4 regions of the Lysinibacillus sp. S1 genome follow, and region 3 is predicted to be linked to each of the others. Evidence: riboswitches for the same ligand, from Rfam matches in the RefSeq annotation. Region 3 holds a riboswitch; each other region holds the start of a gene.
The links. A riboswitch is a leader RNA that binds a small molecule or an ion and turns the genes downstream of it on or off. The one in region 3 is predicted to bind thiamine pyrophosphate.
Positions count from the first base shown of each region.

Region 1: it holds a riboswitch for thiamine pyrophosphate, as region 3 does, so the genes downstream of both, thiC (phosphomethylpyrimidine synthase ThiC) here and thiT (energy-coupled thiamine transporter ThiT) in region 3, are expected to answer to the same signal.
Region 2: it holds a riboswitch for thiamine pyrophosphate, as region 3 does, so the genes downstream of both, ACHZEU_RS01345 (ABC transporter substrate-binding protein) here and thiT (energy-coupled thiamine transporter ThiT) in region 3, are expected to answer to the same signal.
Region 4: it holds a riboswitch for thiamine pyrophosphate, as region 3 does, so the genes downstream of both, thiW (energy coupling factor transporter S component ThiW) here and thiT (energy-coupled thiamine transporter ThiT) in region 3, are expected to answer to the same signal.

Region 1 is NZ_CP173154.1:2,493,241-2,499,685, reverse strand. It holds gene ACHZEU_RS12425 (methyl-accepting chemotaxis protein) at 1-1,792, shown strand, start outside; gene ACHZEU_RS12420 (AEC family transporter) at 1,903-2,832, shown strand; TPP riboswitch at 2,893-3,007, shown strand; gene thiC (phosphomethylpyrimidine synthase ThiC) at 3,148-4,926, shown strand; gene ACHZEU_RS12410 (catalase) at 5,050-6,445, opposite strand, start outside.
Region 2 is NZ_CP173154.1:259,556-268,099, reverse strand. It holds gene ACHZEU_RS01375 (cation acetate symporter) at 1-1,462, shown strand, start outside; gene ACHZEU_RS01370 (hypothetical protein) at 1,560-1,736, shown strand; gene ACHZEU_RS01365 (TatD family hydrolase) at 1,763-2,512, opposite strand; gene ACHZEU_RS01360 (ABC transporter ATP-binding protein) at 2,502-3,251, opposite strand; gene ACHZEU_RS01355 (ABC transporter permease) at 3,226-3,999, opposite strand; gene ACHZEU_RS01350 (thiamine-binding protein) at 3,999-4,289, opposite strand; gene ACHZEU_RS01345 (ABC transporter substrate-binding protein) at 4,291-5,286, opposite strand; TPP riboswitch at 5,440-5,550, opposite strand; gene parC (DNA topoisomerase IV subunit A) at 5,659-8,097, opposite strand; gene parE (DNA topoisomerase IV subunit B) at 8,094-8,544, opposite strand, start outside.
Region 3 is NZ_CP173154.1:3,421,166-3,429,709, reverse strand. It holds gene ACHZEU_RS17015 (polyphosphate kinase 2 family protein) at 1-775, opposite strand, end outside; gene ACHZEU_RS17010 (hypothetical protein) at 975-1,688, shown strand; gene map (type I methionyl aminopeptidase) at 1,718-2,473, opposite strand; gene thiT (energy-coupled thiamine transporter ThiT) at 2,636-3,196, opposite strand; TPP riboswitch at 3,331-3,438, opposite strand; gene ACHZEU_RS16995 (DUF4870 domain-containing protein) at 3,564-3,887, shown strand; gene ACHZEU_RS16990 (hypothetical protein) at 3,943-4,065, shown strand; gene ACHZEU_RS16985 (AAA family ATPase) at 4,106-7,186, opposite strand; gene ACHZEU_RS16980 (exonuclease SbcCD subunit D) at 7,183-8,340, opposite strand; gene ACHZEU_RS16975 (SGNH/GDSL hydrolase family protein) at 8,481-8,544, opposite strand, start outside.
Region 4 is NZ_CP173154.1:1,853,973-1,862,516, forward strand. It holds gene ACHZEU_RS09575 (ABC transporter permease) at 1-52, shown strand, start outside; gene ACHZEU_RS09580 (ABC transporter permease) at 49-846, shown strand; gene ACHZEU_RS09585 (PotD/PotF family extracellular solute-binding protein) at 843-1,916, shown strand; gene ACHZEU_RS09590 (MFS transporter) at 2,407-3,603, shown strand; TPP riboswitch at 3,670-3,777, shown strand; gene thiW (energy coupling factor transporter S component ThiW) at 3,872-4,372, shown strand; gene ACHZEU_RS09600 (VWA domain-containing protein) at 4,527-7,121, opposite strand; gene ACHZEU_RS09605 (BatA and WFA domain-containing protein) at 7,105-8,544, opposite strand, start outside.

The DNA.
Region 1 (6,445 bases), 930 kb from region 3:
TCTTGGAGTAGGAGCAATCTTTGAGCAAGATTCTATTATTTTAGAACCAACTGAAGCTGCTTTAGTAGATACTAAAAAACGTTTTATCCCTTATTTAAGTAAGAACGGAAATGATATCTCGACTGCTCTAATCGAAGGTATTGATGATAAGAGTATTTCTGAATGGTATTGGGTACCAAAAGAAGAGAGACGTGCAGTTTTGACAGAGCCCTATGATTATAATGTAAACGGCCAATCCGTATTAATGACAACCATTTCAGTGCCATTAATCAATGCTTCCGGGACATTTTTCGGTGTATTGACTGCCGATGTATCAATAGATTTTTTAAATGATTTAACAAAATCGAATGCCCCAGAAGGCGGTTATGCGGCAATTATTACGAATAAAGGTGTGCTAACAGCTAACAGTTTTGGTGATGAGCTAGTTGGGCGCAATATGCAAGAGGATCCTACTTGGACAAGTATTAGTAAGACAATGGAAAATGGTGAACTAACAAGTATGTACGTTGACTCTAATCAACTGAAGGAAAAGGCCTATAATGTTTTTGCTCCAATGATTTTAGAGGGTATTGACGAAACATGGACTGTTCAAGTCGTGTTAGCTGAATCAAAGATTCTAGAAACATATAATCATGTATTTGTATTTACGATTATTGCTTCCATTATTATGGTGGTTTTGATGACAGCTGCAAGTGTGTTATTCATCTATAAACAATTAAAACCACTTAAATTTTTACGTGCATCGATTGAAACTGCAGCCGAAGGGGATTTAACACAAAAGGTAGAAGAGCGATATATTAAGCCTGATGAAATTGGTGCAGTTGCTGTGGCCTATAATAATATGTTAGATAAAACCAATAGTGCGATTCAAACTGTACTAAATTCCACGAGGTTATTGAACCAATCTTCTAATCAGGTAAATGAGGCATTTAATGAGGTAGTTGCTTCTAGTCAGGAGGTTTCCGTAGCTATCAACGAGATTGCACAAGGAGCTTCGAAGCAATCAGAGGATACAGAAGAAACAAATTATCGAATGATGGATTTATCAGATCAGATTGATGCTATTACGGCTCTTTCTAATGAAATGGATGAGCTATCTCATAAAACAGGTGTAACAACGGAAAAAGGATTGCATGAGGTTGAAAGTTTAAGAGAACGTAATATGGAGACAAATGAAATGAATGGGCGTATCCAGCAGCAAATGGAATCATTAGCTTCTAATATTGCCAATATTAATCAGATTATTGCTTCGATTCAAAGCATTACCGAGCAGACTAATCTGCTAGCTTTAAATGCAAGTATTGAGGCTGCACGTGCTGGTGAACATGGTAAAGGATTTGCTGTAGTTGCAGAGGAAGTTAGAAAGCTAGCAGAACAATCTAAGAATGAAACAGAAATTATTAAGAGTACAGTAGAAAGTATTCTTGAAAATTCTCAGCAGACGGTTGCTGTGATTGCATCTAATGCAGATTTAATGCAATCTCAAAATGAGTCCGTACAAAGCACGCAACTAGCATTTAAAGATAGCAGTGATTTGTCGGGTTCAATTGCAAATTCTATTAGTGATTTAATGAATAAACTATCTAGCATGTTAGAGCATAAAAATCAGGCAATCATGGCTATCCAAAGTATTTCGGCTATTTCAGAGCAAACAGCAGCCTCTGCGGAACAAGTAAGTGCTTCTGCAATGGATCAACAAGTAGAATTACAAAAAGTAGCAGAGTCTATTCAAAATATGAACGATATTTCAAACGAGCTACAAGAAGTTGTAAACCGATTTAAGCTTGCTTAAAAAGAAAGGCTGCCTTCAATATAGAGGCAGTCTTCTTTATGGTGAAAGCCGGAGAAATTGACCTAGAAGGAATTCAACACTACTATTAACACTGGAAGGGGGACATTGATATGATGTATCTCGGAATGATTTTCTTTCAAATTGTTGTACCTATTTTAGTGTTACTTGTAATAGGCGCTATACTACAAAAGAAATTTCGCTTTAATTTAAAAGCATTGTCTCAGCTTATTACATATTGCTTTATGCCAGCAGCTGTTTTTGTAAATTTATATGAAACACATGTGGAATTAACTGTACTGGGAGAGGTCGGATTATTTATTGTACTCTTTATCGGTAGTCAAATGATACTCAGTCACTTTATGGCAAAAGGGTTAGGTTTAGCTAGAACAGAGGCAGCTGTCTTTAAAAATAGTGTTGTGCTCATTAACTCGGGTAATTACGGTATTCCAGTGGCTCAAATGATATTTGCCACGCAACCTATTGGAGTAGCCATTCAGGTCATGCTCGTAATCTTTCAAAATATGACTACGTATACATATGGTTTATACAATTTAATTTCTTCTACAAAGTCAGGTATGACAATCATCAAGGATTTCTTTAAAATGCCTATTATTCATGCGCTTATTATAGGTGTCGCTATGAATTATTTTGATATCGGTATTCCACAGTTTATCAAAATACCAGTAGAACATGTGGCAGATGGATTTATTGCTGTGGCTCTAATTACTTTAGGTGCGCAATTATCACAATTAGAGATGAAATCAATGTTTAATAAAACCGTCTTTATCAGCTGTTTTACGCGATTAATTATTGGACCATCTGTTGCATTGGCCATTATTTATATATTGGGATTAGATGGAGTCGTCGCACAATCACTGTTTATAGCTAGTGCTTTTCCAACATCCCGCAATAGTTCTAGTCTAGCATTGGAATATGATGTAGAATCAGCAACAGCCGCGCAAGCTGTTTTATTTTCAACCATTGTAAGCTGTATAACTGTAACCATTGTGATCTATTTTGCAGAAGTATTATTTACCTAGTAAGATAAAAAATAACTTCCATCTCTTAGTATTATCTGCTACACTAGCATCAAACTAAATAGTATTAACTAGGGGAGTCTGATGAGTCAGGCTGAGAGGGAAACGCTACGAAGTTTCTTGACCCTTTGGACCTGATCTGGCTCATACCAGCGTGGGAAAGTTAAGAAGCTATTGCAGAGTATGCAATCAATAGACCTTTACATTCGTGGCCGGATCCAAATAATTATTTTGGATTCGGCCTTTATTTTTTGGATTGTTGGGGTGAGCTAGAATCGGTCCTTATATCAAAATAAATTTAAGGGAGAGAAGTAGCTCATGTCAGCAATTAGTGAAAAGAATATTACCATTATGTCCAGCTTTGAAGGAAGCAAAAAAGTATATGTGGAAGGATCACGCCCAGATATTCTAGTACCTATGCGAGAAATTGCATTAAGTCCGACAACAGGCAGTTTTGGAAATGAAGAAAATGCTCCTATTCGAGTATATGATACGAGTGGGCCCTATACAGATCCAGCCTACCAAGTAGATATTACGAAAGGTTTACCTGCCTTACGAAATGCATGGATTCAAGAGCGAGGGGATGTAGAAGCATATGAGGGACGCTCCATTAAACCGGAGGATAATGGCTTTCGTCATGTTGATGACCCGCGTATTCAAGAAAATGTCTTCCCTGAGTTGGCGAGAAAGCCTTTGCGTGCTAAAAAAGGTAAAAATGTGACACAGCTTCACTATGCACGAAAGGGAATTATAACGCCTGAAATGGAGTTTGTAGCGATTCGTGAAAATATGGATCCTGAATTTGTACGTTCAGAAATTGCAGCTGGGCGTGCTATAATGCCTTCTAATATTAATCACCCTGAGGCAGAGCCAATGATTATTGGGCGTAATTTTCATGTAAAGATCAATGCGAATATCGGGAATTCTGCTGTATCTTCTTCCATTGCAGAAGAAGTTGAGAAAATGACCTGGGCAACTCGATGGGGCGCAGATAATATTATGGATTTATCGACTGGTAAACATATTCATACAACTAGAGAATGGATTATTCGAAATGCGGCAGTGCCAGTGGGAACAGTGCCAATTTATCAGGCTTTAGAAAAGGTAAATGGTGTAGCAGAGGATTTAACGTGGGAGGTTTATCGTGATACTCTCATTGAACAAGCTGAGCAGGGTGTGGATTACTTCACCATTCATGCAGGTGTCCTTTTACGCTATGTACCACTAACAGCAAATCGTGTGACAGGTATTGTATCTCGAGGTGGCTCTATAATGGCACAGTGGTGTTTATATCATCATCAAGAGAATTTCCTGTATACACACTTTGAGGAAATCTGTGAAATTATGAAAGCCTATGATGTTGCTTTTTCCTTAGGTGATGGTTTACGCCCAGGCTCAATTGCAGATGCCAATGATGAGGCACAATTTGCAGAGCTTGAAACACTAGGCGAGCTAACACAGATTGCTTGGCAGCATGATGTTCAGGTAATGGTTGAGGGACCAGGTCATGTACCAATGCATTTGATTAAAGAAAACATGGACAAGCAATTAGAGGTTTGTAAGGAAGCTCCCTTCTATACATTAGGACCACTCACAACAGATATTGCTCCAGGTTATGACCACATTACATCAGCCATTGGGGCAGCCATGATTGGCTGGTTTGGTACAGCGATGCTTTGTTATGTGACACCGAAAGAGCATCTTGGTTTACCGAATCGCGAGGACGTTCGTGTGGGCGTTATCACTTATAAAATTGCTGCACATGCTGCTGATTTAGCAAAAGGTCATCCAGGTGCACAACAACGAGACGATGCACTGTCTAAAGCGCGCTTTGAGTTCCGTTGGCGTGATCAATTCAATCTGTCACTAGATCCCGAGCGTGCAGTGGAATATCATGATGAGACACTGCCAGCAGAGGGAGCAAAAACAGCACACTTTTGTTCTATGTGTGGGCCTAAATTCTGTAGCATGAGAATTTCACAGGATATTCGTAATTATGCGAAAGATAAGGATTTGAATACGACTGAAGCGATCCATCAAGGTATGAAAGAAAAGGCTGAGGAGTTTAAAAAAGCAGGCAGTCAAATTTATCAATAATGAAAGAAAAGGCTTATGTCAAAAAAATAGACATAGGCCTTTTCTTAATAAAAAAACTCCATGTGAATAGTGGATTCACATGGAGTAAAAGTTGGATTTGGATATCAATAATAAAGTGGAATATTAAACGTTTGTTGGTTGTTTTACATATGGATTTGTAAGGTCCATACCTTCTAAGGAAAGACCCATCGCTTTAGCGACACCTTCACCATATGCTGGGTCAGCTAGATAGCAGTGAAGGATGTGACGGCGTTTGATGAATTCTTCAACAGAAGCCATATCGTTCGCGGTATTTTCAAATAAGCGTTGCTGCTCTTCCGAAGTCAATAGACGGAATAGTTTACCTGGTTGTTCAAAGTAATTATTATCGTCTTCACGGAAATCATGAATACCTGCATGACCATCAATACGTAATTCAGGCTCTTTATGGTCTAAATTATGCTCCCACTCACCATAGCTATTTGGTTCATAGCTTAATGTCGAACCAAGATTGCCATCAAAGCGCATTGCTCCATCTCGGTGGAAAGTACGGAATGGACATTTTGGTGCGTTGACAGGAAGCATATAGTGGTTTACACCAAGACGATAGCGTTGGGCATCCGCATATGCAAAGATACGACCTTGTAACATTTTATCTGGTGAGAAGCTGATGCCAGGAACAATGTTAGATGGTGCGAATGCAGCTTGTTCAACTTCTGCAAAGTAGTTGTCTGGATTTTTGTTTAACTCGAATTCACCTACAGGAATTAATGGGAAGTCTTTTTTATACCATACCTTTGTTAAATCAAATGGGTTGTATGGTAGCTCACGAGCTTGTTCCTCTGTCATTACCTGAATGTACATTTTCCATTTAGGGAAATCGCCTTTTTCAATTGCTTCATATAAATCACGTTGTGAAGATTCGCGGTCTTGACCAATAATCTCATTAGCCTCGGCACCAGTTAAGTTCTTAATGCCTTGCTCTGTACGGAAGTGGAATTTAACCCAAACACGTTCATTATTAGCATTGATAAAGCTATACGTATGAGAACCAAATCCGTGCATATTACGGTAACCAGCTGGAATACCACGGTCAGACATAACAATTGTCACTTGGTGAAGTGCTTCAGGTAATGAAGTCCAGAAATCCCAGTTAGAGTTGGCATTTTTCATATTTGTACGTGGGTCCCGTTTTACCACATGGTTTAAATCTGTAAAGTGTAACGGGTCACGGAAGAAGAATACAGGTGTATTGTTCCCTACTAAATCCCAGTTTCCATCTTCTGTATAGAATTTAAGGGCGAAGCCACGAATATCTCGCTCTGCATCTGCTGCACCACGCTCACCCGCTACTGTAGAGAAACGTGCGAACATTTCAGTTTTCTTGCCGATCTCTGAGAAGATTTTCGCTTTAGTATATTGTGAAATATCATGCGTTACAGTAAAAGTACCAAATGCACCTGAGCCCTTTGCGTGCATACGACGTTCTGGAATTACTTCACGGTTGAAATTTGCTAGTTTTTCAACTAACCATACATCT
Region 2 (8,544 bases), 1.5 Mb from region 3:
TTCAGCAAGTGATTTCTATACTGCTGGTGGTGGCTTAACAGGCTGGCAAAATGGACTAGCTATCGCTGGTGACTACTTATCAGCAGCATCCTTCTTGGGTATCGCTGGTGCTGTAGCATTATTTGGATTTGATGGATTCTTCTTCTCTATTGGTTATTTAGTAGCTTACTTAGTGGTATTATATATCGTTGCTGAGCCATTACGTAACCTTGGGAAATTTACATTAGCTGACATGATTACAGCGCGTTTTGATAACGCCAAAGTCCGTGGAACAGCTGCTTTAAGCACTATTACAATTGTTTTATTCTACATGATTGCACAACTAGTTGGTGCAGGAGCACTTATTCAATTACTTTTAGGAATCGACTATTGGATCGCCGTATTAATCGTAGGATTCATGATGACTACTTACGTACTATTCGGTGGTATGACAGCAACATCTTGGGTACAAATTATTAAAGCTTGTCTTTTAATGTTGGGTACAGTTATTATTTCGTTCTTAGTATTAAAAGAGTTCGGCTTCAGTATCTCTACAATGTTTAAAGAAATGACAACGGTTACTGATAGTGGAGCTGCTTATTTAAACCCAGGTCTTAAATATACAAATGGACTTGATACAATCTCTATGTTAATTGCGTTAGTATTAGGTACTGCGGGTCTTCCACATATCTTAATGCGTTTCTTCACAGTAAAAGACGCGAAAACAGCTCGTTCATCTGTTATTTGGGCTACTTGGATCGTAGGTATCTTCTACGTTCTAACAATTTTCTTAGGCTTCGGTGCAGCAGCATTCGTTGGGAAAGAAGATATTATCGCAGCAAACGCTGCTGGTAACATGGCTGCCCCACTTCTTGCAGAAGCACTTGGTGGCGACATTCTATTCTCATTCGTTTGTGCAGTAGCATTTGCAACAATTTTAGCGGTAGTAGCAGGTCTTGTACTTTCTGGTGCATCTGCCCTATCTCATGATATTTATGGACAAATTATCAAAAAGGGTAAAATTACAGAAAAAGAGCAAGTTCTTGCAGCTCGTATCGGTTCGATTACAATCGCTGTTATTTCTATCCTATTAGCACTTGGTGCACAAACATTAAACGTTGCATTCTTAGTATCTTTAGCATTCTGTATCGCTGGATCTGCTAACCTTCCAGTTATCATCTACACAATTTATTGGAAACGCTTTAATACAGCGGGTGCTGTTACTGCGATGTTAACAGGTTTAATCTCTGCGTTAGTATTAGTTGCTATGTCTCCAAACGTTTGGAATCCAGTTGAAGGTAAGGCAATTTTCGTTGGTGATCCTTTAATTATGTTAACGAACCCAGCCTTAATCTCTGTACCACTTGGTTTCCTTGGTGGTTTCATCGGCACATTACTTTCTAAAGAAACAGATGATGCGAAGTATCGTGAAGTTGACGTTAAAGCAAACACAGGTATTTCTGTACAGGACGTATCTCACTAATACACTCGACAGCCTCGTAAGTATCTTGCTTACGAGGTTTTACTTTTTCTTCCCTATTCGCTACTATAGAATTAAAAATGAATTGGAGGCGATGCTCATGTCACAATCTAAAGCTAAAAAGAAACGGATGCACATTAAACGCACAGTTGGTAAAGATGTTGAAAAAAAACGACAATCTATCTCTTTTAGTACACATGAACGTCTAACGAAAACAAAAAACGAAAAATTGGAGCATGATTATACGAAATATAAAAAGCAGTATAAGGACGAATAACTCGTACCCTATACTGCTTTTTCTTATTAAAGCCGATAAAATGTTTTCGTGTTTTGCGTAATAATTTTGGCCACTTCCTGTGTTGATAGCCCTTTGATGGAGGCAATCACCTCAATCGTTGAGTGCATCATCCAGGGAGATGTACGCTTCTTCGTAAACGGTCCCTCAAACGGCCAAGGACCATCCGTTTCTACCATCATTAGTTCAATGGGATAAGCATGAATTAGCTGTTGAATTTCCTCTTCGTACAAGCAATCTGGCGTAATGGAAATAAAATAACCACGCTCTATCATGCGCTTCACAATAGCTTCATCCCCTTTAAACCAATGAAAATGGGCTTCGTGAAGCTGATGTTTTTCCAGCAAATCACACACAATATGGGCGTCCTCATATACTGCGTGTAACACAATTGGCTTGTCCAGCTCCTTCGCCAATACAACAAAACGCTCTAATAGCGCCACATAGGGACGTTCATCAATCGCTTGCTCTTGTTTTAAATAATAAGGTAGACCCACCTCACCAATAGCAACCATATCATCCTGATGCGAATGAATCCAATCAAATAAAGCTGTCTCATCATTTGGACTTAGTAAAGGCTGTTCAGGATGAAAGCCAAAAGCAGCCTTTACTTGCTGATAGCTATTCGATAAACGCAAAGTTCTTTCACAAGAGGAAAGTTGCATACTAACCGCGATTACAGCTTTCACTTCTTCTAATAAGGAAGGAATTTCCTCATCGGTGTACTGATCCAAATGAATATGCGCATCAATCAACATACATATCACCCTTTTCCTCCTGTAAATACATAAATAATTGTTGCTTTAACGCTGTGAATGCTGCAGAATGTCGAATTTCCTCTTTCCGAGGTCTTTCAAACGGCACGATGATTTCCTTTTTAACGGTAGCTGGACGTTTGGTTAAAACAAGTATGCGATCTGCTAAAAAGAGAGCTTCCTCAATACTATGTGTAACAAATAGAATGGATTTGCGGTACTCCTCCCAGATAGATAAAAGCCATGCTTGCATTTCCAGTCGAGTAAATTCATCCATCGCAGAAAATGGTTCGTCTAAGCATAAAATCGGCTTATCACTGACCATTGCTCGAATAAAGGACACACGCTGCTGCATGCCTCCAGACAGTTCGTTCGGGTAGGCATGGATAAAAGAGGCAAGACCAACCTTTTCTAACCATTCCTTGGCACGTTCAACATTTGATTTATGTTGTAATTCCTCTACAAGCGTGACATTTTCTACTATTGTACGCCAGGGTAATAGACATGGCTGCTGTGGCATATAGCCAATCGTTCCTTTTTTTTGTTGGATATCCTCTCCATTCAATAAAATGGCTCCTTGATCAATTGGCGAAACACCACCAATTAATTGAAAAAGTGTACTTTTACCACTGCCTGAAGGACCCACGATGGCCACAAACTCTCCATCCTTGACGTCAAAAGAAAGTTGATCAAGGACTTTGAGCGCATCGAAGGATTTAGCGATGTTTTGAATGCTGAGCATGATAGCCTCTTCCCTTCACCATGAATTTTTCAATTAAACGAATACCACTAAACAATAGTAAGCTCAAGAGAACAATCGCAAAAATTGCCACAAATACGCGATCCGTACGGAAGGAGGATTGGGCTAGGGTCATGTAAACACCAATACCCTTTTTTGCACCAAGCCATTCCGCAATCACAGCACCCATCACACTATATGTAGCCGCAATTTTAATGCCTGAAAAAATAGCAGGATAGGCATAAGGCCATTCCAGCTTCCAAAAGGTTTGTGCCCTTGTAGCACCAATCATGGCAAAATAATGCTTTAATTCTGGAGCTGTTTGTCTAAATCCATCCATCGCTGCAATGACTATCGGGAAAAAGCACACAAGACAAATAATGATAAGCTTCGGTAATAAGCCAAAGCCAAACCAAATAATAAGGAGCGGTGCCAAGACAAGAATAGGAACATTCTGCGACATAATAAGAATTGGATAAAACAGTTCTCGAATAAATGTAAATCGATGCAACACTATTGCCACCGTTAGCCCACAAGCGATGCCAATGGCCAAACCTAGTAGAGCTAATTGTACTGTAGCGAATGCATGTGGTAGAAAGGTTTGATACGACTGGATGGCTACCGACAAAATACTACTTGGTGCGGGTACTAACCAATGAGGAACTTCAGCAAACTGCACGATTAGTTCCCATATGAACAAGAGGAAGGCGATAAAAATTATCGTCCTTCCCTTCTGTAATGCACGTTTCATTACTGATATTTCCCCGTTAATGTCTCCATCGTAATACCCGTTGGCTGATATAAAATTTTCACTTGTGTAATGACATTAATGGCACCAAGTTCAATCATCTTCTCATTCATTTTTTCAATGATTTGGAGCAATGTTGAAAGCTCACCCTCCATCGTTGTTTCCAATGGATGTACCTCATATTTCACCCCAGAAGCATCGATCACCGCAATTGCTGCATCGACATATGGTATAACATCTTCATATTTCTCTGTCTTCGGAATGATTTGTACACTGATTAATGAATTTGCCATCTTATTTGGCCTCCTTTTTAGGTAAGAAATCATTAGTAAAGGCTTTTTTCGCATCAAATTCGCCCTCTAGTACTTGATTGCTAGACATCCATTTCGCGTAATTTTCCCACACAGAAAGCTTTTGCTCTCCCCATTGCTTGGCATCATCCTGATATTTATCAGCCAGCCATTCCTGACTTTTATGCACTAATGCTTGATCTAAATCAGGTGCCGCTTCGATTAAAATATCAGCCGCTTCACTTGGGTTTTCAATTGCGTATTCATAGCCCTTCGATGCAGCTGCCACAAAGGCTTTGACTACATCCGGGTTGTCCTGTATCATTTTTTCATTTGTAGCTAAAACTGGCGTATAATAATCCAATTGATCACTATAATCTGTAAGATATAGCATATTAATCTTTTCCCCACGCAGCTCAGCCTCAATCCCAGTCCATGCATAATAAATCCAAGCAAAATCTATATCTTTTTCCATCATTGTGAAGAAATCTAAATCCCCTGCATTGACGATATCTAGCTTATTAATATCTGCCTTTTCTTTTTGCATGAGTGATTGTAAAACGGCTTGCTCTAATGGCGCGCCCCAACCACCATAGGTTTTACCTTCAAAATCCTTTGGCGATGTAATGCCCTTCGAAGCAATAGAAGCAAAGCCAGATGTATTATGCTGTATAATTGCTGCGATGGAGACCAGCGGCACATCCTGTACTCGTGCCTGTGTTATGCCTTCCTGATAGCTCACGCCAAAATCCGCCTTTCCAGAAGCAACAAGCTGATCTGCGCCCGCCTCACCAGGCATAATAATATCAACATCTAAACCCTGTTCCTCAAAATAACCGAGTTTTTTGGCAACATATAGTCCTGTATGATTTGTATTCGGCGTCCAATCCAGTACCACAGACACCTTTTTCAGCTTGTCTGCAGTCTGCTTGTCATCCTTGTCACTACAGCCTACTAATGTCAATAGTGCTGCCAATAAAATAAAAAACCATTTTTTCATGCGAAAGCCTCCCAGTTTGTAATATGAAAGTGTTCATGAATGAATGTTGTCACCAGAAGAAAGCGTATACAATGTTGGCAAGCTGTTGCTTGAAAACATAAAAAAACGCCTAGGATTCCTCCCAGACGTATTGCAATCAATCTTCAAAACTTTGCTTTTTGAATAGATGTTCCCTACGCTGGTACGAGCCAAATCAGGTTCAAAGGGTCAGCGTCTACCGGACACAATCTCAGCTAGCAATTACTAGCCCCCCTACATTCTTTCGCTATGAACTTTTCGATGATTATTATACCCATAGTTTCACTTAAATGACAAGGTGCTATTTTTGAATAGAGCTTAAAGCCCAGCGCTCCTAAGAGGCTGGGCATGCTTTTAGCTTGGTTTCTGTTCTTTTTTGGCTGTTACAACATGAGAAATTGCTCCATCTGTTGCAATATCCACTTTAAATGAACCATTGGAATGGCGATCCGCACGAGACAATGCTTGTACGTCAATCATCTCTTGAACACCTTTTTCAGTTTCAATCACAACCTGCTCCTCGTCTGTTGCTTGAACAACTGCCACAATTCGGTGAGGGTTTGCTTTTAACTCTGTTAATACTTTTAGTCCACGTTTTGCACGACTTGCTACTTCAACTTCAGCGACATTCATTTTCTTCACGGCCCCACGCTGTGTCACAATCACTACATAGTGGGTAACATCAGGCTGTAATACATTGACTCCAACTAAGGCTTCTCCATCTTTTAGTGTGATCCCTTTCACACCGCCTGTTTTCACACCTGTAACTGGTAACTCCTCCATAGGGAAACGAATCGCATAGGCTGTATCCGTTGTGAGCATCAGCTCCACGTCATCTGTTACAAATGATGCATAGATCATCGCATCACCAGCCTTGACATTCATCGTTTTAATTGGCTTTGAATAACGCGTTACCGCATAGTCTGCGAGTGGTGAGCGCTTAATTTGGCCATCTTTTGTGGCTGTGAAGACATACGTATTTGGCTGGTCAAATGTTTCGAAACCATAAACCGCAATAATCGATTCATCTTCCCCTGTTGGTACAATACTTGAAATATGCTGGCCGAGATCCTTCCAGCGTATATCAGGCAGCTCATGAACAGGCTGATAAATATAATTGCCTCGATTTGTGAAAAGCAGTAGATGGTGCTGTGTATTCAAGTTTGCTTCATACAATAAATAATCTGAATCCTTCATGGCAAAATCTTGCCCGTTTGAAGCGGCATGAGAACGTGTGGATGTACGTTTAATATAACCATCCTTCGTTACTGTTACGACAACCTCTTCACTTGGCACAAGGACATCCAATGTAATTTTAATTTCTTCAATTTCTTGCTCAATCTTCGAGCGGCGAGGCTCTGTAAAGCGTTTCTTAATATCTAGCAACTCTTGTTTAATAACACGCACTAGCTTTGCCTCACTTTGCAGAATCCCCTCTAGCTTCGCAATTAGCTTATTTAACTCGTCCTGTTCCTGACGTAGCTCTGTAATATCCGTATTCGTTAAACGATATAATTGCAGGCTTACAATGGCCTCTGCTTGTACCTCTGTAAAATCAAACTTTGCTTGTAAATTAAGCTTCGCATCCTTCTTATCATTAGAAGAACGGATCGTCGCAATGACTTCATCTAAAATGGAAAGAGCTTTGATTAATCCATCTACAATATGAGAACGATCCTTTGCCTTTTGTAAATCATAAATGGAACGGTTTGTTACCACTTCTTTTTGATGGGCAATATACGCATCTAGCAATAATGGCAATGTCATCATCGTTGGACGACGATTATGAATGGCAATCATATTAAAATTATAAGCTACCTGTAAATCAGTTGTTTTAAACAAGTACTGTAAAATTCCTTGTCCTGGTACATCCTTTTTCAGCTCAATTACGACACGTAAGCCAGTACGGTCTGATTCATCACGAATTTCCGCAATGCCTTCTAATCGTTTATCTACACGTTGCTCATCAATTTTTTTCACAAGATTCGCTTTATTTACATCATATGGTAACTCAGTGATAACAATTTGCTCTTTACCACCCTTGATTGGTTCAACAACTGCTTGTGCACGGACGATGATTTTACCACGACCTGTTTCATACGCCTTTTTAATGCCATCAACACCTTGAATGATTCCACCCGTTGGGAAATCAGGTCCTTTAATCACCGTCATCAATTCATCTACAGTAACATTAGGCTTGTCTAAGCGCATCAACACAGCATCCAGTACTTCATCTAAGGCATGTGGCGGAATATCTGTCGCATAACCAGCGGAAATTCCTGTAGAGCCATTGACTAAAAGGTTAGGAAAACGTGCTGGTAATACAGTTGGCTCCATATCCTGATCATCAAAGTTTGGCACAAATTCAACCGTTTTCTTGCCAATATCTCGTAGCATTTCAGCGGCAATAGCTGATAGTCTCGCCTCTGTATAACGCATTGCAGCTGGAGGATCGCCATCTACCGAGCCATTGTTCCCGTGCATCTCAATAAGCATATGACGTGCCTTCCAGTCCTGACTCATCCGTACCATCGCTTCATACACAGAGCTATCGCCGTGCGGATGATAGTTACCAATTACGTTACCCACTGTTTTTGCGGATTTACGGAACGGCTTATCATGTGTGTTGCCTTCCGTAAACATCGCATATAAAATACGGCGCTGTACTGGTTTAAGACCGTCACGTGCATCAGGCAACGCGCGGTCTTGAATAATATATTTACTATAGCGACCAAAACGGTCACCCATTACTTCTTCTAACGGTAAATCTTGAAACTTTTCTGTACTACTCATGCTTGGTCCTCCTCTTGTTGGATGAATTCATTCTCTAAAATGTTAGAATCATCCTCCATACCGAAGTCTACATTGGCTTCGATCCATTTACGACGTGGTTCCACCTTATCACCCATTAACGTCGTGACACGTCTCTCCGCTCGTGCACCATCCTCGATTGTGACACGAATCAATGTCCGTGTTTCAGGGTTCATCGTTGTGTCCCACAGTTGGTCTGCATTCATCTCACCAAGACCTTTATAGCGCTGTAATATGTAACCCTTTCCAACCTTCTTGATGGCCTTTTGTAAATCACTTTCTGTCCAAGCATATTCAATGACTTCTTTTTTCCCTGTACCTCTTGATACTTTATAAAGCGGCGGTAGTGCGATATAGACTTTCCCAGACTCAATGAGCGGACGCATATAACGATAGAAGAATGTTAATAGCAAGACTTGAATATGTGCC
Region 3 (8,544 bases):
AGGAATCAGCATCCTCTAGTTGAGTATTGTCTAACACATTTGTTAAATGAAGACCACGCCTTTGAGCCTCTCGTTCAATGTGTGCAATAGTTTCCTGTAGCACCTGAACACGTGCATACTTTTTGTCATCTCCAGCGACTAAGACCCATGGTGCATCTTTTTTATCTGTCTTTTCAAACATCGCATTTGCTGCTTCAATATACTGAGGTGTTTTATCTCGATTGCGCCAATCCTCGGCTGTTAACTTCCAAGATTTATAAGGGTTTTGTTCACGTTCTTTAAAGCGTTTTAATTGCTCCTCATCTGAAACATGAAGCCAGAACTTAATAATTATGTAATCTCCTGCAGTTAAAATCTTCTCGAAATTATTAATTTCTTCATAAGCACGAGACCATTCATCCTTTGTTGCGAATCCTTCGATGCGTTCTACTAGTACGCGGCCATACCACGAGCGATCAAAAATAGCGATTTGCCCATGTTGAGGCAATTTTCTCCAAAATCGTTGTAAATAATTGTAGCGTAATTCATGAGCTTGAGGAGCAGAAATAGGATGTACAACATAACCGCGGGGATCGACACGTTCGATTAATCGTTTAATAGCGCCACCTTTACCAGCTGCATCCATTCCTTCAAATACCAAGATCAAGCCAATCTTGTTTTTTAATAAAAATTGTTGTGCGTTCAACATTTCATATTGGAGTACTTTTAATTTCTTTTTATACATCTTTTTGTCTAGTTCAACAGTTAGATCTAGATTTTTCAAATTTTGTGTCATGAAACTTCACTCCTTTTATTTGGCTATTCTTATTGTACTAAAGAAATATATGGATGCCTATCAGACATGGTAAATTGTAGGTATTAATAGTAAAACAACACGATACATTGTTGGAAATTTCCGTTATAATAAAAAAAGTGACAGTACTATACTTATTTGTCTTTTCCCTATACAATCTAACACGAAGGGAGAGGAAAACATGCCTCGGTTTATCTTGATGACAATCTCTTATCTTGTCTCAATCATCCTAACCTTTTCATCCTTTTTCGTGAACATCAACGGTCAATCTTCGCTAGAAATCGCTAATCGTTTTTCTGTTGTATTTGCACCAGTTAGTGTAAGTCATGTAATTTGGATTATCATTTATTTTTTACTCGGTTATTGGTTAGTTATGAACATGAAAAAGACAACTTTGAAACAGTCTGCGCTTTTTAGTTGCATAAATATATTACAAGCATTGACGATATATGTCTGGCACCATGAGTTATTTATTGTTTCTCTTGGCATTACATTACTCTTAGTCTTGTATTTGTTTATGTTGTATAATACGTACCCTCTTCAGGACAAATCCTTGTTTGGTCGTATTCCTTTCTCTATTTATTTAGCATGGATGACATTTATTTTTATCACAAATACAAGCTTTACGTTAACGGCTTATGGTTGGAACGGCTTTGGTCTTAGTACGCCTCTTTGGGCAGTGATTTTACTTACTTTAGGAGGAGCCATTGCGCTACATATCCGTTTCCATCACTTTGATGTTGTGTATCCAAGTGTTTTTATTTGGGCTTATATTGGAATCGCCATACATAATGGTTTTGATGAGCTACTTGTCACTACAGCTGCTTTATTTTTATGCGGTGTTCTCTTTGTTGGCATTTTATTTATTAAAAAAAATCCTGCCTACCAAAAATAAATTGGTTAGCAGGATTTTTTCATTACATCCTATTCTTCGTCTAATGACGTTAAGATAATTGGTTTATCTTTTGTTACAATGACTGAATGTTCGATTTGTGCTACAAGTGATTTATCAGGCGTCACGAATGTCCAGCCATCACCTGCTTCTACGATATGCTCTGCATTTGCTGAGATAAATGGCTCAACCGCAAGGACCATACCTTCTTTCATAATAGTAGTATCCCATGCATCGTAATAATTTAAAATATGGTTTGGTTCATCATGTAAAGATTGACCTAAGCCATGACCTGTTAAATTCATAATAACAGTTAACCCATTAGCATTTGCCTCGCGTTCAACAGCTTTACCAATTTGATTTAATTTAGATCCAGCCTTTACCTTTGTCATTGCTCGATCAAAGGCACTTTTAGCAACACGGCAAAGCTTTTCTTTGTCCTCATAGCCATCACCCACAACAAATGAAATACCTGTGTCAGCAAAATAGCCATTTAAAGAGCCTGAAACATCAATATTTACGATATCTCCCTCTTGAATAACACGCTTTCCTGGAATACCATGTGCTACTTCTTCATTGACGCTAATACATGTATACCCTGGAAAATCATATTCTCCCTTTGGTCCTGAAATAGCGCCAGCCTCTGCAAACATGCGACCAGCAATTTCATCAAGCTCAAGTGTTGTAACACCTGGTTTTGTGGCAGCTTTCATTGCTTCGCGAATTTCAGCACAAATGCGTCCTATTTTTTTAAAAGCTTCAATCTCTTCTTGCGTTTTTACAATCATGTATAACGTCCCTTTCATCTAATATCTATTCTTTAATATAACATAACTTTTTATGCGTATAACGATAAACGCTTTAAATATTGTATGCTTTCCTACTTTGCAAAGTGCTAAAAGAGTTATTCACGACAAAAAAGTCCCTCCACTCACGTGAAGGGACTAGCATTAAGCTTTTCTTTGCATTAATTGGGGAGCGGCTGTGAATAAAAGAACACCAACGACAGCCGTTAAAATGGTTGCTGGTAGCATATATGTACCATTGTAGATGATGGAATAGATCCATGCATTCTGGTCACCCGCATATTCGGCAAAAAATACAGCACCAGCAATTGTATGTGCTGTGTATCGTAAGAAGCCCGCGATAACGGTACCTATGATTATATAAAGTGCCATTTTTGTTTTGTTCATATGTTTAGCAGCGTCTAACACTGGTCCACGTACAACCGCCGCTAATCCTACAACAGTAAAAGCAACACCATAATCTAGTAATCCTTGTAGCCAGTGCACGATATAAGAACCAAACATTGTTTGCATAACACCCACAAGTAGTCCCGTAGTAAGACCAGCTACTAAGCCCCAGCGAAATGCTATTAACATAATCGGTACCATAACAAGACTAACTGAGCCGCCTTGTGCCCATACTTTAAAGGAAACCTGATCCAGTACGAGACCTATCGCTGCAAAAATCGCAATCTCCACTAGCATTAATAGTCTTTTTTTGTCCATACATATTCTCTCCTTTGTTCCGATGTAGGATACAAGAGCAGGAATAGAAAAGCGCTGATATGTCTCTTTCTGACACCTTTTTTCCTTTACGGACGAAAAAACGATGTCAGGACAGAGCCTCACATCGTACAAGTGTCGGTTTCTATCCACATCCCTACGCAAGCGTTAACTTACAGGTTCGAAGAGTCAAGGCATTACGTGCCCAGTCTCAGCTGACATCATCAGCTCCCCTTGTGGTCGTTACATCTGAATTTATTTGAACACTCTCATTGTACGCAAAGGATTGAAGGATTACAACCTTCCATACATCATTTTTTTGAAACTTTGCTGTTTTTCATGCGTAAATATTTAAAAAGGAGGTACAACTATGGAGAATCAAAAAATTTTAGCTGCCTTTAGTTATCTTAGTATTTTCTTCGCCCCTTTTATCGTTCCATTAATTGTATATTTCGTGACAAAAGACAGTGATGTAAAAAGCCATTCGATTCGTGCACTTGTCTCTCATTTAATACCCTTTGTTTTTGGCATTCTATTCTTTATTGTCTTTGTTTTTTCCACATTTAGTTTAGATCCAACCTCCAGTAATAATACAGTGATGATTATTTGGTTTGCTTCATTCACCATCTATGCTCTCGTCTCACTAGGTATTGTGATTTGGAATATAATTCAGGCTGTTCGTGTTATCCGTTAATGTTTTATTTTTAAGTGAAACAGGTAGTAGTAATTGTAAAAGGAGCTGTTTTGGGATGAAAGTATCAAACGTTGTAAAAACTGCCGTTAAGTTAGCACCTATTGTTATTCCTATCGTAAAAAAAGTAATGGCTGCAAAAAAGGGCACAACGCCTACAACCACAACTCGAAAAAAATAAAACGGAGGCGTATTTCCTCTAGAGGAAATACGCCTTCGTTTTATTTCACTTCAAAATGGGTTTGACTATGGCCATTTAATGTTTTTTCCACATGTAAAACTGCTGGCATCGCAGATTTCAATTCAGGCACATGCGAAATAACGCCAATCATACGACCAGAATCCTGCAAATCAATTAATGTATCGATTGCTTTATTTAGTGATTCCTCATCGAGCGAGCCAAAGCCCTCATCAATAAACATCGTTTCAATATGAATATTACCTTGGTAGCTTTGAATCACATCTGCCATCCCCAATGCAAGGCTCAACGAAGCATTAAACTTTTCGCCACCTGATAAAGTTTTGACATCTCGTAATTGATCTGTATAAGCATCATAAACATCAAGACCAAGGCCACTTTGCTTCGCATGCTTTTCTAATCTATCTGAACGTCTAAGCTCAAATTGACCGTTTGATAAATGATACAGACGTATATTGGCAGCTTCTGTAATTTGATCTAAGTAGTTAATTTGTATATAACGCTCAAAGGATAACTTTTTCGAATTTTGTCCATTTAATAATCCATAGAGCTCCTTTACTCGTCCTGCTTCTTGTTCAAGTAAATGAAGCTCTTTCGCTATTTCTTCCACCCTTTCACTAAAGCCTTGGCATGCTTGTATAAAGCCATTCATCTGTTGCAAACGTTTAAATGCTTCCTCATAGGAAACTCGATGCTGTTCTACTCTTGCTTCCATCGCCTCTAAATCTTGCTTCTCTTTTCCTTGAAGGTATGTAGCCCCTTCGGTAATCTGAATTTGCAACGTGTGTACTTGTAAAGCATAGTCGCTACATGCTTTTCGAAGTGCATCCAATTGTATGGCACTCCGTTTAGCAGTTGCATAAGCCTCATAGCTTTCGAAACCTATTTCTTGCATATCTGCTGAAAATTGCTGAAGCTTTTCATTCATTTTAAGCTGTAATTCCTCAAAGGACTGTTTGGCAATCTCTACAGTTAGTGTTGCATTGCTAGCTGTTTCCTTTGCTGCATGCAAATTTTCTTGACTCACTTGCCAACTTTTTTGAAGCTCTTCTTTCTGTTTACTAACTTCATTCAGTTGTTGCTTTAATTGCTGTAAAGTTGGTAAATTAGGGGGCATCTGCTTAAGTTGTTCGTCTACAACCGCTTGTAATTTTGTCCATTCTTTTATCTGCTCTGCTAAATATTGCTCTAGCTTCATATGCTTATTTCGTAGCTGCTCTATTCGGTCATGCTGATGCTTTATTTTTAATCGCACATCAGCTAATTGATGTTGAATAATTTTTAATGCAGCAATCTCTTGTTCCACTTCATGTAAAGTAGCGGTGATCTGTGGTTGGTCTTCTTGTTTAATATGTTGAGCCTCGAGTTGTCGCCATGTATCTTGAAGAAGTTGCTGCGCTGATGCTAAAAATGCCTCTTTCTCTAAATACTTACGCTCGTCTGATGATGCCTTCGCTCTTAATGCTTCCACTTGAGCAAGCTCAATAACTTCCAGTTGCTCATTGTGTGCTTTCTGATGTGTCATACTACCACAAACAGGACAGGGTTCTCCTTCCTTCAGTTGTTCTGCTAAAATACTAGCTTGACTTGTCAGCCATCGTTGCTGCAAAAGTTGAAGAGCCTCTTTACTTTCTTGATAGAGACTTTCTGAAGCAACTACATCCTGCTTAGCTAAATCTGCGGCATGTTTATATTTATCCGCTTGCTTGATTAAAGCAACCTGTTCCCGTAGTTTCGGTAATTGTTCTAAATAGCTTTCATAGGGTTCAACCTGTTTTTCATAGCCTTCTAATGATTGAGAAAAATGCTGTAATTGCTCTTGTTCATTTTCCAAAAGTTTGACGTTATCATTTACTGCTCGTTTTGCATTTTCAGCATATTGCTCCGCTATTTGCAGCTGCTGTATATTGTTTTCATAGGCTTCAAATTTCGGTAAAAGCGCTAGCATCTGCATTTCCTGCTGTAAGATTTGCTGTCGTTCAGATTCTTTAGCCTGCTCTATCTCATATTTTTCTTGCGCTTCTTGCAACTTTTCTTGTGACTGCTGTTGCTTAACCTTTGCTTGTTGAAATGCTATCTCTTTAACATTCAGTTCAGCACGTAAATCCTTGCATTGTTGTTCGAGGAGCACAAGTCGCTCTGCTTGTTCTGCCAAAGCAATCTCCTTCTCCTTTGCTTGGTATAAATCCTGCTGTTGTAAAAGCATTTGCAGCCGTTGCTGTCGATTAGCTTGTTCATCAAATTGCTCATTTAGCGTTTTTGCTAAGCGATAATATTCCTGCTCTTTTTGATGAAGGCTATATGCTTCTTCATAGTATGACTGTTCATCTTCTCCACATTTCTTATAGTAGCTAAGCTCCTCATCAAGTGCCTCTGTCAGTTGATGTAAATTTTCCGTATTATCAGCAATCAATGTGAATAAAGCGGAAGAACGTTGTGGTAAGGCGCCCACAATTTGGCCAAGTAAATGCTCTTTTAATTGTTTGGCACGCTCAAGATCACTTTCTGCTTCTTTACGCTTGGCATCAAGCTTTTTCGCCATGACACCGAAACGATCTGTTTTAAAGATTTTCCGTAAAATTACTTCTTTATTTGTTGAATCAGAGGTTAATAGTTTTCTAAATTCACCTTGAGGTAGCATGACAATTTGGCTAAATTGATCTTTTGTGAGACCTATGATTTCCTGCACTTTCTTATCGACTTCAAGCGTTTGCTGTTTCTCTACAATGCTATAATCTAGCTTTCCGTCTTTTACTTCTGCTAGCTCTATTTTCTTTCCAGTAACCGTTTTATTTTTTTCTTTAATATGACCTGGCTGTCGTACTATTTGATAGACCTTTCCATGCATTTCAAAGACGAGTTCTACAGCTGTATAAACTTCATCATGTGCAAAGCCGCTTCTTAGTAAAGCTGTATCCTGCCGGTCCTCCCCACTACCTGATCCGTAAAGAGCATAGCAAACAGCATCGAAAATGGTTGTTTTACCAGCACCAGTTTTTCCAGAAATGGCAAACAATCGATGCTCCCCTAGCTCTTGAAAATCAATTACTTCCGTGTCTTTATATGGACCAAACGCTGTAATTGTTAACTTTAAAGGCTTCATTTTACAGTCTCTCGCTCCTCATCTAATAACTCCTGTAACATCTCTGTGAATAGGCGTTCCGTATCTTCATCAGGCTGAATGCCAATAATATTGGTGAAGAATGAACGGAATAAATCAATATCTTCTAGTTTTTCAGCTTCTACTACTTGTAGTTCACGTGGCATATCTTGTCTTAGTACCTTCCGCTCCACATGCATAGCGTGCGGAAATACACTACGAATACGTTCCATCGGTGAAGTCACAGATATTTTATCCGTCAATCTAACAAATACATAATCCTCACTTGGTGTGAGCGTTAATAACTCCTCTAATTGACCTTCTACTACTCGTAGATCTCTTCTTGGCACAAGCTTTCTTTTACTTACTGTGGTGTTACCTTGCTCATCTAATTCGATGATTAAAAATCCTTTCTCATGTAAATGCTCAGATAACGAGTACTTTAAGATAGAGCCTGCATAGCGTATGGTTTCGTTTAAAACAAAATGTGCCTTATGTAAGTGCCCAAGCGCCGTATAGTGAAAAGGTTTGAATAAAGCTGCATTCACACAATCTGAGCCTCCAATGGAAAGGGGTCGCTCGGAATCACTAGTATTTGCTTCCTCCTCACCATACTTCGTCACAAAGGCATGTCCAACAAAAACATGACGCTTACTTGTGTCCATGTCTTCCGTGATATACTCAATAATTTTTTGCATAGCGTCTTGATGAGAACGGATTGATTCATCTTCAAAGATGTTGCGAATAGCAGCTGGCTCCGCATAGGGCACTAGGTGAAAATGTACTTCCCCATGTTGATCATTCAAAACAATAGGTGCATGATTTTTTGTAAATTGGCCCTTAATATATAAACCACTATCACTCATTAAACGGCTACCAAAATTTAAACGACCTGCACTATCATGATTTCCCGCCACTGCTAGAACAGGAATCTTCTTCTCTAATACTATTTTCGCTAATACATCATTTAGTAAATTAACTGCCTCAATAGGAGGCATCGAACGATCATATAAATCACCTGCGATGATAATTACATCTGGTTTTTCCTCATCAATCGCTTGTATAAATTGTTGAAGAATATAATGTTGATCTTCTGTCATATAGACACCTTGAACAAGCTTTCCTAAATGCCAATCTGCTGTATGAAATATTTTCATTCTAGTACCTCCTAGTCTTCTCTATATTTTAGCATGACTATTCCCAATCTAGTGAACACTAAAGGTTTAGTAGTTCTAGCCAAAATTGGTTTTCATAGAAAAAAGCATCTTATAAGTAAGATGCCTTAGATACCTGTTATTTAGATGTATTTGATAAATGCCTTATATCCCGGGAATCCCTGAATTACGTAAGTCATACGAGGA
Region 4 (8,544 bases), 1.6 Mb from region 3:
GATTATCATGCTAATTACGGGACAAAAGGATAAAGGAGGTCGCGTACGATGAACAAACTATCTGCTTCAGCCAAAGTCTATTTAACAATTGTTTTTATCGTTCTCTATGCTCCAATTTTCTATTTAATCTTTTACTCGTTTAATAGTGGCGGCTCCATGAATAATTTTGAATCCTTTACTTTGGAGCATTATCAAGCTGTTTTTGAAGATTCGCGTCTTCTTGTTATATTAATAAATACGGTCATCGTGGCATTACTTTCTGCTCTCATTTCTACTATTATTGGTACGCTAGGAGCAATTGGAATTGTGACGGTTAAGGATTCTAAAATGCGTAATACTTTATTATCCTTAAACAATGTCTTAATCGTCAGCCCAGACGTAATTATCGGGGCTAGCTTCTTAATTTTATTTACAATGGTAGGCATTAAACTGGGCTTTGCATCTGTTTTACTAGCCCATGTTGCATTTAGTGTACCGATTGTTGTATTAATGGTTTTACCAAAGCTACTAGAAATGAATAACTCATTAATCGATGCAGCATTAGATTTAGGGGCAACGAAAAAGGACGTTATGATGCGTGTCATTCTTCCTTATATTCAGCCAGGTATTTTTGCAGGCTTCTTCCTTGCCCTTACGTATTCATTAGATGATTTTGCCGTGACATTCTTTGTAACAGGTAATGGCTTTAGTACTTTATCCGTAGAAATTTATTCAATGGCCCGCGCAGGAATTTCTCTAACGGTGAATGCAATTTCTGGATTAGTATTCTTTGTTACGGTTTTAGTTGTTGTTGGTTATTATTTCATGACAAGTCGTACGAGTAAAAGAATGGAGGGGCATCGATGAAGTCACTAATTCAAGCTACCATCGCCATCCTTGTCGTTTCAGCCCTTTTATTCTATGCGGCTGATGCCTTAAGTGCGGGAGGCGGTAAAAGTGGAAAAGACACGTTAACCATCTTTAACTGGGGAGAATATATTGATCCTGATTTGTTAAAAGAATTTGAAAAAGAAACAGGCATTCATGTCATCTATGAAACATTCGATTCCAATGAAGCTATGATGACAAAGATTCAGCAAGGCGGAACAGCTTACGATATTGCTGTCCCTTCTGAATATATGATTGAGAAGATGAAGGAAGAAAAATTATTAATTCCTTTAGATAAAACGAAAATCCCTAATTTAAAAAATATTGACCCTTACTTTTTAGATTTACCATTCGATGCTAACAATAAATATTCTGTCCCTTATTTTTGGGGAACAGTAGGTATTGTCTACAATCCAAGCCTTGTTGGAGACTTAGACTTCTCCTCTTGGGACGATTTATGGGACCCTTCTTTAAAGCGAAAAGTCTTTTTAGTAGATGGTGCGCGTGAAGTCATTGGGATGGGCTTAAACAGTCTTGGCTATTCTCTGAATTCACTAGATGATCAGGAACTTCGTGAAGCTACTGACAAATTAATTACACTTGCACCAAATGTTAAAGCGATCATTGGAGATGAAATCACACCGTTAATGATCAATAATGAGGCAACTGTTGCCCTTACATGGTCTGGCCAAGCAGCTGATATGATGTATGAAAATGAAGAGTTAGACTTTGCTGTACCTGAGGAAGGCTCAAACTTATGGTTTGATAATATGGTCATCCCAAAAACATCGAAAAATATTGATGGTGCCCACACCTTTATTAACTTCATGCTAAGTGCTGAATCAGGTGCTCAAAATGCTGATTTTGTAGGCTATTCTACTCCTAATATTGCCGCTATGGACTTAATGGACGAAGAAGTTGTTTCTGACGAACGCTACTATCCTTCTGAAGAACAACGTGATACATTAGAGGTCTACAAAAATTTAGGACCTGATTATTTAGGGAAATACAACGAATTATTTTTAGAATTTAAAATGAGTATCAGATAATTAAACTAGCGAATTGGTTTTCACACCAATTCGCTAGTTTTTTTCTCTGCTTGTCTAACTGTTTATTAAACTAAGAACATTTTCAATCACTATTTGCATTATTATATTTATAAAATATTTTATCTAAATTTTAATAGATTCTCACATTAGTGTACTTTTGATAGTCCATAACTTCTAACGCTCAACATCGCTACAATTTATAGCCATGCTTTATGCCATTACAGACAGACTCTCCAAATTTTTAATTCTCCCTTTATAAGAGAAGTCCCTCAATTGTTGTTGCTTTACTAATTTATCCTCCCATAGCTTCTTTTCCCTCAACTTTTATGACTAAAATGTATTATTTCATCATGCATAGGTGCGTGGATAAAAACTTTTGTGGAAAACCATTCTAAATATAGAACCAGTACTATAATCTTAACTATTAGCCAAGCAATAATTCTTTATGATAGACTGTACTATATTTGATTACAAAAAGGGGGTTCATTCGATGACCCAGCAGAAGTCCAATAAGGCGGCTTTGTATATTTTAATGTTTAATATGTTTATCGCAATGGGGAGTATTGGCATTATTATTCCTGTCATGCCAGAGTATTTAAAAATATTTGGTGCAGCAGGACAAGTTCTAGGTATGCTAATCGCAACGTTCGCCTTAGCTCAATTCGTATTTTCTCCTATTGCTGGGAATCTTTCAGATCAGTACGGACGAAAAAATTTAATTATTTTCGGTCTTATCGTAACAGGTCTTGCACAAATCGGATTTGGCCTTGCTACAGATGTATGGATGCTCTTTTTAGCACGATTTTTAGGTGGTCTAGGTTCCGCATTTGTTGCACCTCCTATTATGGCTTTTGTCGCTGACGTCACAACCTATGAAGAACGTGGGAAAGGTATGGGGATGTTGGGTGCCGCTATGTCTCTTGGCTTTATGATTGGACCTGGTATTGGTGGCTTTTTAGCAAAGGTAAGCTTACATTTCCCATTTTTCACAGCTGGAGCTGCAGCCATTGTAGCATCTATTTTATCTTACTTTTTATTACCTTCTACCAAACCAAACACTGCTCAACAGAAACAAAAGCAAGACAATCTGGCGAAGCAAATGGCTCGTTCCATACATATGCCTTATTTTGTTATGCTCATAATTATGCTGGTGTTCTCGTTTGGAATTGCAAATTTCCAAACGACATTGTCATTATTTGTGACAGAAAAGTTTAATTACACACCTGTAGATATAGCGATTATATTAGTTGTTGGTGGTGCTTTTGGAGTAGTAGTACAAATGTTTATTATTACACCACTGTTCAATCGTTATGGTGAAATGAAAGTAGTACTAGTAAATTTATTTATTGCATCCGTTGCTATTTTCTTAATATTATTTGTTTCTGGCTTTGCCCTTATTTTAGTTGTAGCAACAATTTTCTCTACAGCAACGACATTAATTCGTCCAGCTGTTAATACACTCATCTCAAAGCTTGCAGAGAAAGAGCAGGGATTTGCTGCGGGCTTGAATAATGCCTATATGAGCCTCGGAAATATGATTGGACCCGCTTTGGCAGGTTTATTATTTGACTGGAATATGAATAGCCCATATATTTTCGGTTCTATCATATTATTAGCCTGTTTCTTCCTTGCGCTCATCTGGACAGTGAAAAAAGCACCTCATTTAATGCATCCCGATACAAAATAGTCTGAAAAATCATTGACTATTTTTAGCAGTATGTTACATTATTGTTGATTCACAAAATTGAATGATTTTAACCACTAGGGGAGTCTTTAAAAGGCTGAGACGTATATGGTAATATACGGACCCTTTGAACCTGATCTAGTTCACACTAGCGGAGGGAAGTGGCGCTACTTGCTGTTGTCACTATATACACGCAAGGCCGCTTCCTATTGTTTAAAGGGGGTGGCCTTTTTATTTTTCCTCACGAACTTTACCAAAAGGAGTGAACTTTATGTCAATTCGTAAATTAACAGTCATGGCTTTATTAGTAGCCGTTGCTGTTGCAGGCTCTACTTTCGTATCCATCCCAACAGGAATCGCACGTGCTTACCCAGTTCAGCATGCTATTAATGTGATAGGAGCCATTATACTTGGACCCGTACCAACAGTTATAGTTGCCTTTGTCACTGCCATCATTCGTATCCTTACTGGAACAGGCTCTCTACTAGCTATCCCTGGTAGTATCATCGGTGCGTTCTGTGCTGCCCTTGCCTATAAATATAGCAATAAAATGTGGTTAGCTGGTATCGGAGAAGTTATCGGAACGGGCATTCTGGCTTCACTTATTGCCGTCCCTTATGCAAAATTATTCATGGGAACATCTGTAGCAGCATTCTTCTTCCTACCAGCCTTTTTAACATCAAGTACGATCGGTGCTATTTTAGGTGTAATGGTTGCGAGTAGCTTGCGTAAAACAGAGCTAGTAAAGAGGTTTAATTCTTCTCTTTATTGAGAGAGATTGAATTATGAGCATTCATTGAGCTGGGGTAGTCCAATTTGGATCGCTTTTCTTCTCATTTACCCTCTTTACAAAGGGGATAACTCTTTATTTCATGCAATATAAAAAGCAGTGCAAAACTATTCGAGTTTGCACTGCTTCCTCTATTTTAAGATCGTTTTTTCATGCCTTTTAACAACTGTGCTACATTTGTGTCTTCTGCTATAGTTTTTTCCTCAACCAGCGGCTCTTTTTTCTTCGCATTCGTTAGGAAATTCCAACCAAAACGTCTTATGGTAATATCAATAAAGAAAAGAAGCATACTCGCTAAGAGTAGCCATGTGGCAATATTTTGCCGATCTGCTCCTTTTGTCGTAAAGTCACGGAAGACATCTTGTGGTTCCTTTAAAACAGTGCCTCCTGTTCGTTGAGTTAACTCTTCTATCAGTTGGTTATTTACAGGGAGTAGTTCGTATTCAGCACTATAAGGAACACTTAGCCCTGCCTGATAAATGGCCTGCTTTTCATCTGCTATACGGAAGAAAATTAATCCAGGTTCAGCTTGTACTACAGCTCGAACTTGAGATGCGGAAATGGTTTCAAGTTGTGTTTCTAGCTCCTCCCCTGCTTCATTTACCGCTACAATATCTAAAAATGCGGCTTCATTTGTAGGGTCTGTAATCATAAAGGAACCATCTGCTTCCAATCTTACATCATAGGCTACATCATTGTAGCTTGGTAGCATTTGAGAAATAAGTGTTTGCCAAAATGCTCCCCAATTCTGCCATCTTGCCCAATCTCCAGTCCATTTACCCGTTGAATCAGATGTAAAGGCAAATGTTTTACCAAGACCATATTGCCACTGCGCTAACACAGGATCTTCTTTCTCGCTTTCTGCTACAACAGTAGCCCCCTGTTTTGCCGTTGTCCCAATATATGCATTCATTTGTGGGACACCATTAGCAAACAGTGAGTTCCATCCTGCTGCATTATAAATTGCCGGATAGAATGGATTGTCCTCAATATAGGTGCGGGAAATCATAGCTGTTTCCCGAGATAAAATAGAAGGAATGGTTTGCTCATCTATCACATCATAGAAACGTCCACTGCCCATGTCACTAAGCGCTTCTAATAAGTTCGCATCGGCATCTTGTCCAATCGCTACTGTCGATAAGGTTATACCCTCTTCTTTCCCTTCACCAATTAAATCCTCATAGTTCCCTGCCTGTGACTGCCCATCTGTTAAGAGGATAATATGCTTACGTTGGAGCTTTAAATCAGCAAGGTTCTCGTAGGCTTTAGCTAATGAACTATAGATTTCTGTTCCCCCACCAGGTGTTACTGATAAAATAGTATCCACAGCCTCTTCTTTACTGTTAAGAGGCCCTGTCTCTATAATCTCCCAAGGACGATCATCAAAGGCGATGAATCCTAATGTATCCTCATCTCGCAACATCTCAACAGAACGTGCCGCTGCTTCCTTAGCAAGCTCAAGCTTCGAGCCTTGCATACTGCCAGAACGGTCAAGTACAATCACTAATCCTAAGGAAGGTAATTGCTCTTTGCCCTTAATTTCCATTTCCACTGGCAATAAGGTTTCAATCGGTGTTTTAAAATAGCCGCCTAGACCAAAACTATTTTCTCCACCCACCATTGTAAAACCAACTCCAAAGTTTTTGACTGCTTGCTCAATAACACTCATTTTTGCTTCACCCACTAAATGACCTGGTACATTGTCGAAAACGATAGCATTATATTGCAAATAGCTGGATAGTTCATTTGGTAAACTTTTAGGTGCTACAACATCATAGGCAATGGATTGACTACCAAGTGCTGCTGCGATGGGTGATGCTGTTTCATAACCATTAACGATTAATAAATGTGGTTCACTTTGAACCATTGTGACACTAGTTAACTTATTGTTTTCAAAAATGGCATCCTGACCAACTTGAACAACGGCTTCATATTTTACAAGTCCTTCAGCTGTTGCTGCATGTTTATAGGTAAACACATTCGTGCCTTCAGTCAGCTCAACTGCCTCTCGATGAATAAGCTCATCATTTTCATATAGTAATAGCTCGCCTTGACCTGCTGATGTTGCATGTATGTCTGTCACTAATTGTTGTTGCTCTCCAACGTAAGCAACTTGAGGGGATACAAAGCTTTTTAGTGATACATCATTGACAACTGGTTGACTAAAAGGCTTAATATCCACACTAATATTAGAGCCTTTCAACTTCGTAGCAAATTCTAAAGCATCGCCCTTTGTCTCATTACCATCTGTTAGTAGCACAAGACGAGTTGCTTTTTTAGGATCTATAATCCCTGAAGCAAGCTGTAGACTTTGTTCTATATTTGTTTGATCGGTAGCTTTAATTTCAGTTAGTTTCGGTACTTCCTTTAATGTTTTAGATAAAATAGCTTCTGTTTGTAAAGTAGAGGAAAATGAATAAATGCCCGCAAGTTGTGGTTCTTTTTTTGATTGGAGGCTCTCCTGTATAAACTGAACCATCTCATCTTCCGTACCATTCATAGAAGCAGAACGGTCTACTAAATAAACAATTTGTTCTTCTTTTATTGGTAATAATAGATATGGACCTGCGAGTGCAAAAACTAAACAGCCTGCTGCCGCTATGCGAATAGTAAGTACAACAATATGACTTCTTTTAAGTCGCTGCCGCTCATGAAAGTATGTCCATCCAAAATACAAGAATAATGGAAGGAGTAACAACAATACTAACGGCATATCAATTCGTAAATCCACGACGTCGTTGCACCTCCCACTCTGAAACAAGCAATAGTAAAATAATTACAATTAGCCAAGGCACGAAAGAGGTCATCGACACTTCTTCCTTTCCATTGTCTGAAATATCACCTAATGTAAAACTTGTTCCTTGTTCAATGACACGTTCTTGTGCTTGCAATTGTACAATCAATTGTTTTTCCTCATTATTTGAGCGTACCATATAAATGCCTGGCTGTTTGGGCGCAGTTAGCATCCCCTTCGTAACAGACGAAAGAAACTCGTCTTCTTGCGAATAAACATTCCAGTCTCCTTGCGCTAAAGCAACTGCACGTTGTTCATTGGGTGAAAAAATCCCAAGTGACCCAACTGATTCTGTTAGCTGCTGCTCTGTACTCCATAGAAATAGTGGGAATGATGGATGTAAAGGCCAATCTGTATCAGCAATATCGGCTAAAACAACGATATCTCCTTTTGGGGAGCGTTGGATGAACGGCTCTTCTCCAACAGAAGCAATCGTTTCATAGTCCGCAAAACCAGGATAAACAGCACTAACATAAACATCCTTTAGTTCACTAAAGGCAAATAATGCATCACTGCTAGTGCTTACCGTCCCATTCGCATCTACTTTTTCTGCATCATCACGACCAAATAATACGAGGGGATTGTCCATCTTTTCCAATAACGCTGATTGGTTTGTGATTATGGTAGCATCTTGATTGTCAGCGACTTGCAAGGAAGGGACGATTTTTACGCCACTACTAACTGTTTGAAAACCTTTTTGTATCAGTTGATGCAAGCCTTGATCAACAATAATTTTTGACGTAGTCGTTTGTAGTAAAACTGTTTGTTGATTGTCTATGTCATAATCATCTTTTGCATCAATAATAGCTGTCATGGATTTTGCTAAAGGCAAATCTTTAAATGTTTTCGTAATGGCTTCATTTGGAGGCACAACGACACTTTCTGCTACCAGCTCCTCACCCTCTGCATTATTCAATGCGAGCGTTACCTTTTGCTCGGTATTTGTATCATTATGGAGTTGTACAAGTGCCAGCGTAGCTTGCCCATCTGTCGTAGCAGCAAAGCGGGTGATAGCGATATTTGTTAAGTCTTTTGTAGCACCTCTTACTAGCCATTTCACAGAATCCTTGTCCATCGGTAATTGCTTTTTATCAAGTGTATCTGTAAAAACATAGATAGAAGTCGGTGTGTCGCCCACAAATGCCTGTGCTACATCCAGCGCCTTATTCATTTCAGCAGTTTCATAGGTTACTTGTAAATCTTGAATAGCTTTTTTTATTTCACTCGTGTTTGTTTCTTGCTGTAAAACAGCTTTTGGTGCAGCACCAGTTGTAATTAATGTGACAGGTCGACCATTCAATTCATTCATCAAGTTCAGCATTTCCTGTTTATGAGCGTCAAAGGTTGATTGCTCTTTACC